4 regions of the Chelatococcus sp. YT9 genome follow, and region 4 is predicted to be linked to each of the others. Evidence: predicted binding sites of a transcription regulator. Region 4 holds the regulator's gene; each other region holds the start of a gene.
The links. The regulator LexA, encoded in region 4, represses DNA repair genes until DNA is damaged. The targets are predictions, from matches to a motif close to TGTTCNNNNTGTGTTCNG.

Region 1 (3,192 bases), on a different contig from region 4:
GACTGCCGCGCTTGCGCAGCGTGATGGGCGTGGTTGCCAGTGTTCTAGGCCTTATTACAAGCCTCATCCTGCTGTGGTCGTGTTGGCAGACCTTCCACCTGTCCTGGCTGTTCGGAACGAGATCAATTCAGCCTTCCCAGACGCCACTCTATCTCCCGCAAGCGATCATGCCAGTTGGCTTCCTGATGCTGGTCTTCGCCTATTTGGAGGACATCCTCCGGCGCCTATCGGGCCTGCCGCCGCGCCGGCAGGACGACGATAAAGCAACCTGGGGCGAGGGGGACGTGGTATGAGCTGGGAGGCTAGCCTTCTCATTTACGTCGCCTTGCTCGGGGTGATGATCTCCATCGGCGTTCCGATGGCGTTGGCCATGGGCCTGACGGGTATTGTCGGGCTCACGCTCCTGCATGGCACGACGCTCTGGCCGAGCCTAGGTGACGTGGTCTGGAACTCCACAAACTCGTTCACGCTCGTTGCAGTGCCATTGTTCGTACTGATGGGTGAGGTACTGCTTAAGAGCGGTGCGGCCGAACGGTTTTATTCCGGCCTCAGTGTGTTGATGGGGCGTGTGCCCGGCGGGCTCGCGCAGTCCAACATTCTGGGCAGCGCCCTATTTTCGGCGATCAGCGGTTCATCCACCGCAACTACCCTGACTATCGGCACCGTCGCGATCCCGCAAATGCGGAAGCGCGGCTACAACGATCATCTCACCTTCGGCACCCTGACGGGCGGCGGCGCGTTGGGGAACCTTATTCCGCCGAGCATCTTTCTTCTTGTCTACGCCGCGGTCGTCCAGGCATCAGCGGTCGAGTTGTTCGTGGCGACCATCGTGCCCGGCCTTCTCGCTGTCGCGATGTTCATGGTCTATGTCGCGATCAAGGCGCGGGCGAATCCCGGCTGGGTTCCGCCGCGCGGCGAGCCCGCCGCCCCGCGCGATATCGGCCGCGCGCTCGTTGACTGCATACCGATCTCGGTGCTGATCCTGTCAATCATCGGAGGCATGTACGGCGGGATCATGACGCCGACGGAGGCTGCCGGGTTCGGTTGCCTCCTGGCGTTCGTCATCGCTGGCCTGTATCGGCGTCTCAACCTTGCAGCGATCCGCAGCGCCTGCGTGAACAGCATTTCAATCACCTGCGTGCTCTCGCTCATCATCATCAATGGCCAGATCCTCGGCCTAGCCGTTACTCACGCCGGCATAGGCGTCGGAGTCTCCAGGGCGCTCGTCGAGATGGGGCTGTCTCCGTTCATCTTTTTTACTTTTCTCTTCGTCCTGTATCTCGTCCTGGGCGCGATGCTCGAGGGCGTCTCGATGATGCTGCTCACGGTGCCGGTGCTCTATCCGACGCTCAAAGCAATGGGCTTTGATGACATCTGGTTCGGCGTGTTCCTGGTCATTCAGGCGGAGTTGGCGCAGCTTTCGCCGCCCATTGGCCTGAATCTCATTGCCGTGCAGTCGGTGGCGCGCGACGCGAAGCTGGGCCTCATCATGAGGGCAACGCTGCCATACGCGATCATGCTTAGCGGTTTATGTTTTCTTCTCTACATGCTGCCTGAGCTTGCGCTTTGGCTCCCTCAAATGATGCGGGGACAATAACGACAGCGCGTGATCCACAGTGAGGCCGGCATTGACTTGCCCTCGACACCGGCGGAGCCAAAGCTAATTCCCATTTGCGGCCTTCACGGTTTCGCGCGTTTTGTTGACGATATCGGCGTCGTCGACTCGGTTATTGGCCGGCCTTTCCTGTCAAAACGCAAGCGCTCGGTGGAGCCGAGCCTGCTCCATCTCGAATGAGAACAAAAAAAGAACATTATTGTCCCCCAAAGGTGACAAAGCCGGCCGACGGCTAGTCCTTCTTGAACGAACGAGTCCGACGAAAAGGTAGGGTTCGATGCCACACCTCAGCCTCGCTGAGAAACTGTCAATTCTCGCCGACGCGGCCAAGTATGATGCGTCTTGCGCCTCATCTGGCGCCAAACAGCGAAATTCGCGCGATGGCAAGGGCATCGGCTCCACCTCCGGCAATGGCATCTGCCATGCCTATGCTCCTGACGGACGGTGTATCAGCCTGCTCAAAGTTCTGCTGACGAATAGTTGCACCTTCGACTGTCATTACTGCATCAATCGGAGTTCCTCGAACGTCCGCCGCGCGCGTTTTACCGTCGACGAAATCGTTGATCTGACGCTGGATTTCTATCGTCGGAATTATATAGAAGGACTTTTCCTCTCATCCGGCATCATTAATACGCCGGATTACACAATGGAACAAATCGTCAGAGTGGCCAAGGCGCTGCGCGAAGATCACGATTTCCGCGGCTATATTCACCTCAAGACGATTCCTGACGCGGCAGCAGACTTGGTGACCCAAGCCGGGCGTTATGCCGATCGCGTCTCCATCAACGTCGAGCTTCCCACCACGGGCGGGCTTCGGCGGCTGGCACCCGACAAGTCGGAGAAGCGGATAGAGGGCGCGATGGCCAAGATGCGCTCCGCGATCGACGAGGGGCGGGATGCCCGCAAGCGTTATCGTTCCGCGCCGAATTTCGCCCCCGCTGGCCAGTCCACGCAGATGATCATCGGCGCCGATGCAGCAACCGATCGGGAGATCGTGTCGCGCGCTGCCATGCTCTACGACCGCTTCGACTTACGCCGTGTGTACTACTCGGCCTTCAGCCCTATCCCAGACGCGAGTGCCGTCTTGCCTCTCAAGCGGCCGCCCTTGATGCGGGAACACCGTCTATATCAGTCCGACTGGCTGATCCGCTTTTATCAATACTCGCCCCAGGAGGTAAAAGCGGCGGCCGATCCCGACACGGGTATGCTTCCGCTTCACATTGATCCCAAGCTTGCGTGGGCGCTGAGATTCCGGGAGAATTTTCCGGTGGACGTCAATCACGCGTCCCGAAGAATGCTGCTGCGCATCCCCGGACTTGGTGTAAAGGCGGTCGACTCAATCCTGGCAGCGCGCCGTTGTCATAAGCTGAGGCTTGACGATGTTGCGCGCCTCACAACGTCGTTGAAGAAGATTCTCCCCTTCATCATCGCTGTGGATTGGAAGCCAGTGGCGCTGGGAGATCGGGAAAACCTTCTTCCGCATCTCGTCGCAAAGCCGAACCAGCTTGAGCTTTTTGCATCTTGATGCGCGTGATCTGCCTCGATGCCGAAGACGATTTCGAGGGGTGGCGCAGGGC
Region 2 (3,192 bases), 270 kb from region 4:
TGAGGTCCGGCACAGGTCGGCGCGGCGATATGGGATGCTGCGCCTCCCCCAGGGTGCGGACCAGCCGGTTGACGAGATCCGCGCCAAAGCGTGCAGCGAGCGGGGCACGCGGTCGGATGGCGAGATCGCCGATGGTGGTCAGGCCGGCGCGGGTGAGGGCGCGGAGATTCTGCGCCTCAAGGCCAAGGGCCGCGATGGGCAGAGGACGGACAGCTTCCCTTTCCTGGCCGGAGGGAACGAGGCCTCCCCGGCCATAGCGGGCGACGGCTCGGGCCGCGTCGGGCGTATCGGCGATGGCGCTCAAGGCGGTGAAGCCCTGGGCCGCAAGGCGCGCCATGAGATCGCCGCGCAAGTCCGCCTCACCCCCGAAAAGATGCGCGCAGCCGGTTATATCGAGCTGGAGGCCGTCCTCGCCATCGAGACCTACCAGCGGCGTATAGCGATCGCACCAGTCGGCGATGTGATCACGCAGGGCGAGGTCCGCCATCTTATCCTCATCGGCCAAGGTGAGATGCGGCACGCGCGCCCGGGCATCAGCCAGGGTGAGGCCAGGGCGCAGCCCAAGCTTGCGGGCATGGACATCGGCCTGGACGATGCGCAGGGCGCTCTTGATCTTGGCGACGACGACGAGGGGAGGCGCGGGAAAAGCAGCCTCAGCCCGCGCGTCTCCAGCCGGCCTTCTCGGCGGTGTTCCCACCGCTGTCGTCATGGGAGCTCCCTTGAAGGGAGACGACATTCCACCCGGGCGGCCGGTTCTCGCGGACAGGCGATGCAGTCGGTCGGTCGCCAGAAGTGGCAGCCAGAGAGCGAGATAGCGCCGCTTTTCGGAAGGCACGGTCATCGCGATTCCACTCCACGAGGAAAGTCTGTGGTGGATAGCCCTCCCTGTGCAAAAGCAGGCCGATCTCGAAAGCCGGCGCGCCGGGAGCCCCGGCCGCGAGGCGGGAGGAGGGGGCCGCGCGGATGCTCCAGCGGGTCAGCGCGGCGCTCGGCTGTGGCGCGGCTCCCGGGCCGCTGCGAATGAGAAAGGCGGTGACGCAGGCTTGTGCCGCGGCGCGGTTCAGGCGCTGGCTCGCCGTGAGGTCGAGGGCCCTCGGTGCGCCCCAGAGCTCGACGACCACGACACCAGTCGCTTGGCAGCGCAAAGCCTCATGACCTGCTCTTAAGGTCTGCAGGGCATCCGGCATGCGCAGCAGCACGACATTTTCAGGAGGCAAGCCGAGTTCCTGGAGGCCGGGCGCGTGCAATTCACCTTGTTCCTGCGCGATCATATCCTGGCGGACCCAGATGATGGGACGGTGGACGGCCGCGCAGGCGGTGAGGGCAAGGCAGAAACCGCGCGTGGCTGCCGCGTCGCTCGCGCTGCCTGCGAAGAATTCATGCAAGGCCGCCCGCCGCAGCCCGCCACCGATGGCTGAATCGAGGGCAGGCAGTCCAAGCGAGAAACGCTGTTCATCCAAGGGCCCCGCCGACAGGGTTTTGATAGCCCTGTCGGCCGTGACGACGGTGGCAATATCGTGCCGTAGCCCGGCGAGAGACCCCCTCGCGGTGCTCATTGAAAAATTCCTTGCGGTATAATGTTCCTGGTTTGTTCTAAAATAGTCCTCTCTTTCAGGTGAGTCAACATGCCGAATCAGTTGTCTGGCGGTTGGATGCTGCCGCTGGTGTTCTGAATAGAAGGCAGGCCATCGATAGGAGAGGTTTCAGTAGTACGGGGAGAGCCGAGCCGAAATTTCTGACTTTCGCAACTAATTGTTAACAATACTAAGTAATTGCGACCTAATGGCGCAGTCGAGGCCTTATGATTAACAGAGCGTTGATTTTGCGCGGCGGAATCTCACTTCGTTCTTTCGTGGCAGGATCCCGCGACACACAATTGGATCATCGCTTCTTTGCGATTCCTTTGCCATGCTCCGAGTGAAGCAAGGCATTCATGTCTGAATGACGGCGAGTGAAAGTCCACCTTTGCCCAGGCTGCGATGACTCGCAGAGCGGTGACAACGGGCGCGCTCCCCGGTCAGGGCCAAGCCTGATCAAGGCTCAAACCATGGAGGCCTCAGTCACGCCAGAGCACTGCCGGCAGCAACTTCGAAACGGAGCATTATATGAAGATCATGCGCGTCGTGGCGTAAGAGCAATCCAGTCAGTCAGGAGCCCGGCGTCAAATCTGCCAGCACTGCCGCAATATGAATTTGACCGTGGATTGATTGGCTCCCCGAGCAGGACTCGAACCTGCGACAAAGCGGTTAACAGCCGCTTGCTCTACCAACTGAGCTATCGGGGATCGCTAACGCAGGGCAGTGGGTACAGTATGTCCGTGGGGACTGCAACCCCCTTTTGAAGATCACTCGAATTTTTTGTGCAGCTTGTTCCGGGTTTTTGTGAATGGGAGGCGGGTGGACCAATTTAGCGCACATTGTGGTGTTGCGGCGGACGGTGGAGCTTTGCTATGAACCCTCCACGAGGCCTCGTGGCGGAGTGGTTACGCAGAGGACTGCAAATCCTTGCACCCCGGTTCGATTCCGGGCGAGGCCTCCAACAAGTTCGACCATGCACGCGATGGAAGTGCCAGGCGGGCATCGACGCCCGTCTGAGGGCGGAAGTCAGCGTTTTTCAAATATTTAGAGATTCTGCAGGGCTGTGAGAGAGCTTTGCGCATCTCCCACTTGCCTACGGTGGAGTAGCCGATGAATGACTTCGCGCGGTTGCGCCGGACCATGGTGGATAATCAGGTCCGAACCTATGATGTCACGAGTCGCAGTCTTCTCGCCGTACTCGAGGATGCACCTCGTGAGCTATTCCTGCCGGAAGGGCAGGAGGATCTAGCCTATAGCGACCAGAATCTGGTGTTCGGAGACGCTGCCGGTGGTCGGTATTGCATGCTCGCGCCAATGATTTTGGCTCGCCTCATTCAGGCCCTGGATATCAGGCCGGGCATCCGTGTTCTCGATGTATGCGCTGGCTTTGGTTATAGTGCTCTCCTGATGTCGCGCCTCGGTGCCGAGGTTGTCGCGGTTGTCGGTGGACAAGAGTTGGCAGAAGAGGCGCGTAAGCGTCTAGACGCTTGTCAGGCCTCGGGAATCGACGTCGTAGTTGGAGATGTCGCGTCAGGTCACGCGGCGCGCGCGCCCTATGATGCCATCCTCGTCAATGGAGCGTTCGAGGTGTTGCCGGACGCGTTGAAAGAGCAGA
Region 3 (3,192 bases), 260 kb from region 4:
CGTACTGCTCGCGCGCGTATTGGCCGAGACCGGCGGCATCCAGGCGGCTGAGCGGCGCGAGGAAGGTCACCTGAATGACGCCGGGCGCGCGCCCGATCTCAATGGCGCCGTTGACGGTCGCGCGGTTGCGAATTTCCGGGACCGTGACGCCGAGAAGATCCGCTGCGCGCTGCAACCCGTTATCGATGGCGGCGTTCATGTTCGCCGCGGTGCCGATGACGGAGATTGGCGCGAGATCCTCGATGGCGCTCACACCCCACTGGCTCGCGAGCTTCTGCGCCGCCGCCTTCTCACCGGGCGAGAGCGGCCGCGCCAATGGCGGCAGATCTTCCGGCAGCGGGAAGAGAACCGGCCCGTCGATGCGATAGTTCTTCACCACCTCGATTTGCAGCGTGACGCTGCCCGCCACATCCATGGTATGGCCGGCGATCTCGCCGTCGCCTTGGGCGGCGTGCATGTCTCCCATGTAAACGCCAGCGCCCTTCACCTTCACCGGCGCCACGAGGATCGCGCCTGCGCGCACCGCGTCGATATCCATATGACCGTCCGTCTTGTGCGCGGCCAACTGCTCGGCCGTGACTGCATAGGGATGGGGGGCGCCGACGAGGAAGGCGCCGAAATCGCCTGCGTTGTGAGAGTCCGGCAGGGCCATTGACGGCGTTGTGCCGAGCTGGCCGAGAAACGGCCTGAGACGCACGGGCACGCCGGCCATGTCCGCCGGCGCGAAGGTCAGAATGGAGTGCTGCACCGAATGATCGGGCAGCGCCGCATAATGCTTGGCTTCACGAGCGATCTTGTCAGCGGCTGATCGCGGCATGGTCAGGCCGACGCCGTGCGCATGGTCGAATACGACAGTATAGCCATGGACGATCTCGAAAGGCTTTACGGCGTTGCCGCATTTGTTGCAGCGCACCGCGTCCTGACCAATGCCCTCGACGTGGGTTTCCGGCCAGATCTCGTCGCAGACCGGGCAGCGCGCCGCCACATAGGGATCGCCCAGACAGAAACCGGCGGGTGAGCTGTCATGGCCTGATGCAGTAGCGAGCGAGGTAACGGTGATGTCGCGAATGCGGATCGCGACGGCATCGCCCGGCTCGGCGCCCTCGATGAAGACGGGCTGGGTGACTTCATGCCCACCGCGCAGTCGCGGGGTGATCATTGGCCCCCAGCATCCCGGTGCGGTATTCGCGATGATGGTGCCTCCGTTCTCCAGCGGTCCGAGCATGGGCTCCTTCGGGTCAAGGACACTGTTTGTGAAGCCCTGCACGACCACGCTACGCTGGGTGGTTGAATGTCCGTCCGTCATGGCGCCACGGCCCTCCCTTTGTCATAGGCTGCACCGAGCCTATCACACCGGCGGATGCATTGATCCGAATCGCTGCACTCGCCGGCGCTTGATTCGTTCATGATATGTTCTATACTGCAGGTCGTTTCGGGCATCTACCAAGAGGCTCTAGCGTTGTCGCGCGTCTCGGCGGCCCGGTCGCCAATTTAATGGGATCGGGCTGCGATTATTGCGTAGGGGAGCGCCCGTCATGCAAGATCAGCTTGATTTATTCCGGGACGAGCCCTGGCGGCCGAAGTTGCCCGAGAGGCTGTTTTTCTGCCTGCTTCCAGACCGTGGATCCGCCGCAAAGATCGCGCGCTTCAGCACCGCCTTTCGGCAGCTGAACGCGATCCAGGGAGACGTCCTGAAACCAGGGCGCCTCCATGTGTCGCTGTACCACGTGGGCGACTACAAACGGCTGCCAACGCACAAGGTTTATGCGTCGGAGCTCGCTGCTCGCACCATCGGTGGGCAGGCGTTCGAGGTTACCTTCTCTTCGGTGGGGAGTTTTCGGCCAGCACCCAAGCGCGGCGGCGGGGAGCGCAAACATCCCCTCGTGCTGCTGGCGGAAGCCGGTTCTCTCCAGCGTCTGCACGAGTCGCTCGTCGAAGCCATGCGGGGCCATGGCCTACGCGCGGCAGACACTTTCAAGCCGCATATGACGCTGGCCTACTGTCCGGGGCCGGTGCCCTTTCAGTCGATTGGTCCGATCCGTTTCAAGGCCACGGCCTTCACACTTATTCACAGCGAACGCGGACTAGGACGATACCATGAGAAGGGCCGCTGGCCGCTCGCCGACGCATGAGCCCGCGGGCTGCGCGGAAGGAGAGGTGGACCATGGAGGCAAGGCAATTTTGACAAGCTATAGATAAGTTGATATCAACGTATCTATGGCGCCTCGCGCTGGTGTGACAGGTCAGCAGCCTCAGGGAGGAGAAGAATGATGAAATACGTGGAAGGGTTCGTTGCCGCGGTGCCTGCCGCGAACAAGGAAGTCTATCGCAAGCACGCCGCTGATGCGGTGCCCTTGTTCAAGGAGTTCGGCGCGACACGCGTCGTTGAATGCTGGGGTGACGACGTGCCGGACGGCAAGGTCACGGATTTTCGCCGTGCCGTGAAGGCCGAGGAGGGTGAGGTCGTCGTCTTCAGCTGGTTCGAATATCCTTCAAAGGAAGTTCGAGACGCGGCCCATGCCAAGATGATGTCCGACCTGCGCATGAAGGAGATGGGCTCGACCATGCCCTTCGACGGAAAACGCATGATCTTTGGCGGTTTCGCGCCGATCGTGGATATGTAGGGATACGGATTGGTCTGCAACACCCTGGCGCTGGACGACTTGCCTTGATGTGCGGTCGCGGCCGGCGCCCATGTCCTGACGTTCCGAGCGCTTGAATGCTTGGATGGTCCGTCCTCACGCGTCCGCTTTGGGCGATGCGCCGCGGGTTATCGCGTGGTTGAGCCCGCGCAGCAGCGCGAGCACCGTCTTGAGGGTTGGGGCCGCAACCCCGACTTCATCGGCGAAGAGCGCGGGTTGGCCGAGCTGGCTCTCGACCTCCATCGGCCTGCCCTGCAGCAGGTCCTGAAGCATCGAGGGGCGAACGGCTGCGAGAGCCTGGGCCCGCGGCCCCTTGCCTCTTTCGGCCGCCTCTGTGCCCACCTCTGTGCCCATATCGTAGCCCTGCGCGCCCGCGATGGCGACTAGCTCGGTGATGATGGCCTGGCCAACCGCGCCGAGTTCAGGGAATGCGTTGCGTTCAGCGCCGACGAGGCGTGTCAGCGCGGCGAGCGGTCCGTTGGAGGCATTGCGGAGAAGCTTCGCCCAGACATCCCGGCGGATGTTGGGCGAACGCATAGCGTCGATGCCG
Region 4 (3,192 bases):
GCGCGGTCGCCGAGCTCGAACGCTCGCGCGTGGTCGTGCCGGCTTTCGGTGTAGGCGCTCTCGGCCTGATGGTCATCGCCATCCTCTGGATCACCCTATGGACAACAGCCTTGCGCTGGCTTGCGCTGTGTCCCGCGGTAATCGGGCTCGCGATGGCGCACGGCGCACAGCCTCCTGACATTTACATTGATCGTGGCGCGAGCGGCCTCGCCCTGCGCGCCGCCGACAGCCGGCTCATCGTCCTCGGCAAGCCGTCGGGCTTTGTGCTGGAGCAGTGGCTGCGAGCCGACGGTGACGGGCGGGCTATCGACGATCCTTCCCTGCGCCATGCCACACACTGTGACCGGCTCGGCTGCACCGCACGTTTAAAGAGCGGTCAGATGATCGCCTTCGTGCGTGATAAACGTGCCTTCCCGGAGGATTGCCGACGTGCTGCAGTCATCGTGAGCCCGCTGCAGGCGCCACGCACCTGCGAGGCCGCCACTATCATCGACCGGTCCATTCTCGACCGCAGCGGTGCCATCATGCTCGTAGAGGATCCACTTAGCGCCGGCTTCAGCCGAATTCAGGCGCTCTCCACCGCATCGCGTCCCTGGATCACCGGTGGCAAACCGGCCCAGCCCGCGGGCCGTCCACCCGACCCAAAAACGCCAGCCGCTGCATCATCCTCGAGGCACCAAAGTCTCGATCCTCTCGATGCGGCACCGGAGGCTAACGAGGAGGGAGAGGAGAGGGCGCCCCTCAATAGCGACGCAGAAGACTGACGAGCTTGCCCTGTATCCGAACCCGGTCAGGGCCGAGCACGCGCGTCTCATAAGCCGGGTTAGCCGCTTCAAGCGCGATCGAGGAGCCACGGCGCCGCAGGCGTTTAAGCGTCGCTTCCTCATCATCGATCAGGGCAACGATGATGTCTCCCGTATCCGCCATGTCCTGGCGCCGGATAACGACCGTGTCGCCATCAAGGATGCCGGCCTCAATCATCGAATCGCCGCGGACCTCAAGAGCAAAATGCTCGCCGGCACTCAGCATTTCGACCGGAATGGCCAGTGTGTTGCTGCGCGATTGGATCGCTGAGATGGGCGTGCCGGCGGCGATCCGCCCCATCACCGGGACCGAAATCGTTTTTGGCGCATCGGTTTCTGCCGCAGGAGGCAGGTTGCGCACACGTCCCAGGCCCCCCTCCACCACACTTGGGCTGAATTTTCCACGCGGCACGGCGGCCATCGCGGTATCGGGCAACTTGATGACTTCAAGAGCGCGCGCCCGGTTAGGAAGCCGGCGAATAAAGCCGCGTTCCTCGAGAGCGATGATCAGACGATGGATGCCTGATTTCGACTTCAAATCAAGCGCTTCCTTCATCTCGTCGAAGGAGGGAGGTACGCTTGTTTCCCGCAGCCGCTCGTGGATGAAGCGAAGAAGCTCGTTCTGCTTGCGCGTCAGCATGTTGTGACCACCCCCGCCTTTCGTTTGCCCGCTTCCAACACATCCAGCACCAGGATCGATCAGTTTTTAGGAGCAATCGCACCTATTCAATACTGTGCTCCTGAAGTAGGAAACAAATCATGAACGACGATAGCTGTTCTCTATGTGTTCCGCAACCCCGAAAGCACGCGCCCGAGGCGGGCGGCTGATTTCAGCCGCTCCGTATGCCGCCTCTCTGCTGATCAACAGGCTCTCTCTTTGCGAACTCTGCCACCCATCTTTCCGGACGGATGACTTGGGGCCGCGCATGCAGTTTCCGAATTTGTGAATTTTAAATCGGAAATATCGTTCATCATGAAATTCATGCTTGTGAATTTAAGCATGGCCGATAAGATCGTCTCAACTTCAAATCAAGCGGTCGCAAAATGCGATCCGTCGCTCTCAAAGACGTGCGACGGTGGCAGGGGAACTATGTATGGGCCGTTACATCGTGCAGCGACTCATCCTCACGATTCCGGTGCTCATCGGCATCATGCTGGTGTGTTTTTTTCTGACCCGTCTAAGCGGTGATCCGACCGACCTCATGTTGCCGACCAACGCGACCGAGGAGGCCAGGGCCGCCTTCCGGTCCGTGCACGGCCTCGACAAGCCGTTGTGGGAGCAGTTCGTCACATTCTTCGCCAAAGGGCTCATGGGCGATTTCGGCTCCTCGTTGCGCTTCAACCAGCCGGCGATGAGCCTCGTCTGGGAGCGCCTTGGTGCGACCACGGAACTGGCCGCCGCAACGATGGCCATGGCGCTCTTCATCGGCGTGCCGGCGGGGGTGGCCGCTGCCTATCGCCGCAATACGCCCGCCGATATCACCATTCGCGGCATCACGCTCATGGGACAGGCGCTGCCAGGCTTTTACCTCGGCATCATCTCGATCATTGTCTTTGCCGTATGGCTGCGCTGGCTGCCCTCGGGCGGACGCGGTTCCTGGCTCAATCTCATTCTGCCGGCCGCGACCCTTGCCTTCAATCTCGTCGCGCTGATCGCACGCGTCACGCGGTCCTGCATGCTCGACGTGCTGCGGCAGGATTATATCCGTACAGCCCGCGCCAAGGGCGCCCGTGAGCGCACCGTGCTGTGGATCCACGCCCTGCGGAACGGCTTCATTCCCGTGCTCACCGTTATTGGTCTCCAGGTCGGTCTCCTGATGGGAGGCGTCGTAGTGACCGAAACGGTATTCTCCTGGCCCGGAGTGGGGCGCCTCGCCATCCAAGCGATCTACGCGCGCGACTTTCCCGTTGTGCAGGCAGTCGTTTTCACCTTCGCGATCATTTTCGTGTTCGTGAACCTCGTCGTCGATCTCCTCTACGCGGTTCTCGATCCGCGCATCAGCTACAACTGAGGCGGCGCCATGTCCTTGTCACCGCCTGTCGCTGCAGCGGAGCCCACCCCCATCGAAAGCCGCTGGCGCGGCGTGCTGAAGCGCCTCGTGGCGAAGAAGGCGGCCAAGCTCAGCCTCTTGATCATCTTGATCGGGTTTCTGTTCGCGCTGGCGCCTTCGCTATTGGCGCCGCATGATCCCTATGCCCAGGAGCTAACCCTGCGCCTGCGTCCGCCGGCGCTGATGGAGCGCGGTGTGCCGGGATACTGGCTCGGCACCGACCAACTCGGCCGCGATATTCTCTCCCGCATCATCTATGGCGCCCGTATCACGCTCTTCGTCAGTATCTTCGCTGTCCTCGTATCGGGCCTCGCGGGCGTCGCGATGGGCCTCATCGC

Region 1: the regulator LexA is predicted to act here: its motif matches at 1,794-1,811, upstream of KIO76_RS25185 (putative DNA modification/repair radical SAM protein).
Region 2: the regulator LexA is predicted to act here: its motif matches at 1,579-1,596, upstream of KIO76_RS19920 (ImuA family protein).
Region 3: the regulator LexA is predicted to act here: its motif matches at 1,401-1,418, upstream of KIO76_RS17495 (2'-5' RNA ligase family protein).

What each region holds. Positions count from the first base shown of each region.
Region 1 is NZ_JAHBRW010000002.1:1,127,459-1,130,650, forward strand. It holds gene KIO76_RS25175 (TRAP transporter small permease) at 1-293, shown strand, start outside; gene KIO76_RS25180 (TRAP transporter large permease) at 290-1,597, shown strand; gene KIO76_RS25185 (putative DNA modification/repair radical SAM protein) at 1,893-3,140, shown strand; gene KIO76_RS25190 (UdgX family uracil-DNA binding protein) at 3,140-3,192, shown strand, end outside.
Region 2 is NZ_JAHBRW010000001.1:4,331,829-4,335,020, reverse strand. It holds gene KIO76_RS19925 (Y-family DNA polymerase) at 1-709, opposite strand, end outside; gene KIO76_RS19920 (ImuA family protein) at 654-1,556, opposite strand; tRNA gene KIO76_RS19915 (tRNA-Asn) at 2,209-2,284, opposite strand; tRNA gene KIO76_RS19910 (tRNA-Cys) at 2,465-2,538, shown strand; gene KIO76_RS19905 (protein-L-isoaspartate O-methyltransferase family protein) at 2,688-3,192, shown strand, end outside.
Region 3 is NZ_JAHBRW010000001.1:3,797,187-3,800,378, forward strand. It holds gene KIO76_RS17490 (acetamidase/formamidase family protein) at 1-1,306, opposite strand, end outside; gene KIO76_RS17495 (2'-5' RNA ligase family protein) at 1,536-2,132, shown strand; gene KIO76_RS17500 (DUF1428 domain-containing protein) at 2,271-2,624, shown strand; gene KIO76_RS17505 (ketopantoate reductase family protein) at 2,739-3,192, opposite strand, start outside.
Region 4 is NZ_JAHBRW010000001.1:4,061,821-4,065,012, forward strand. It holds gene KIO76_RS18760 (ComEC/Rec2 family competence protein) at 1-764, shown strand, start outside; gene lexA (transcriptional repressor LexA) at 742-1,443, opposite strand; gene KIO76_RS18770 (ABC transporter permease) at 1,898-2,815, shown strand; gene KIO76_RS18775 (ABC transporter permease) at 2,825-3,192, shown strand, end outside.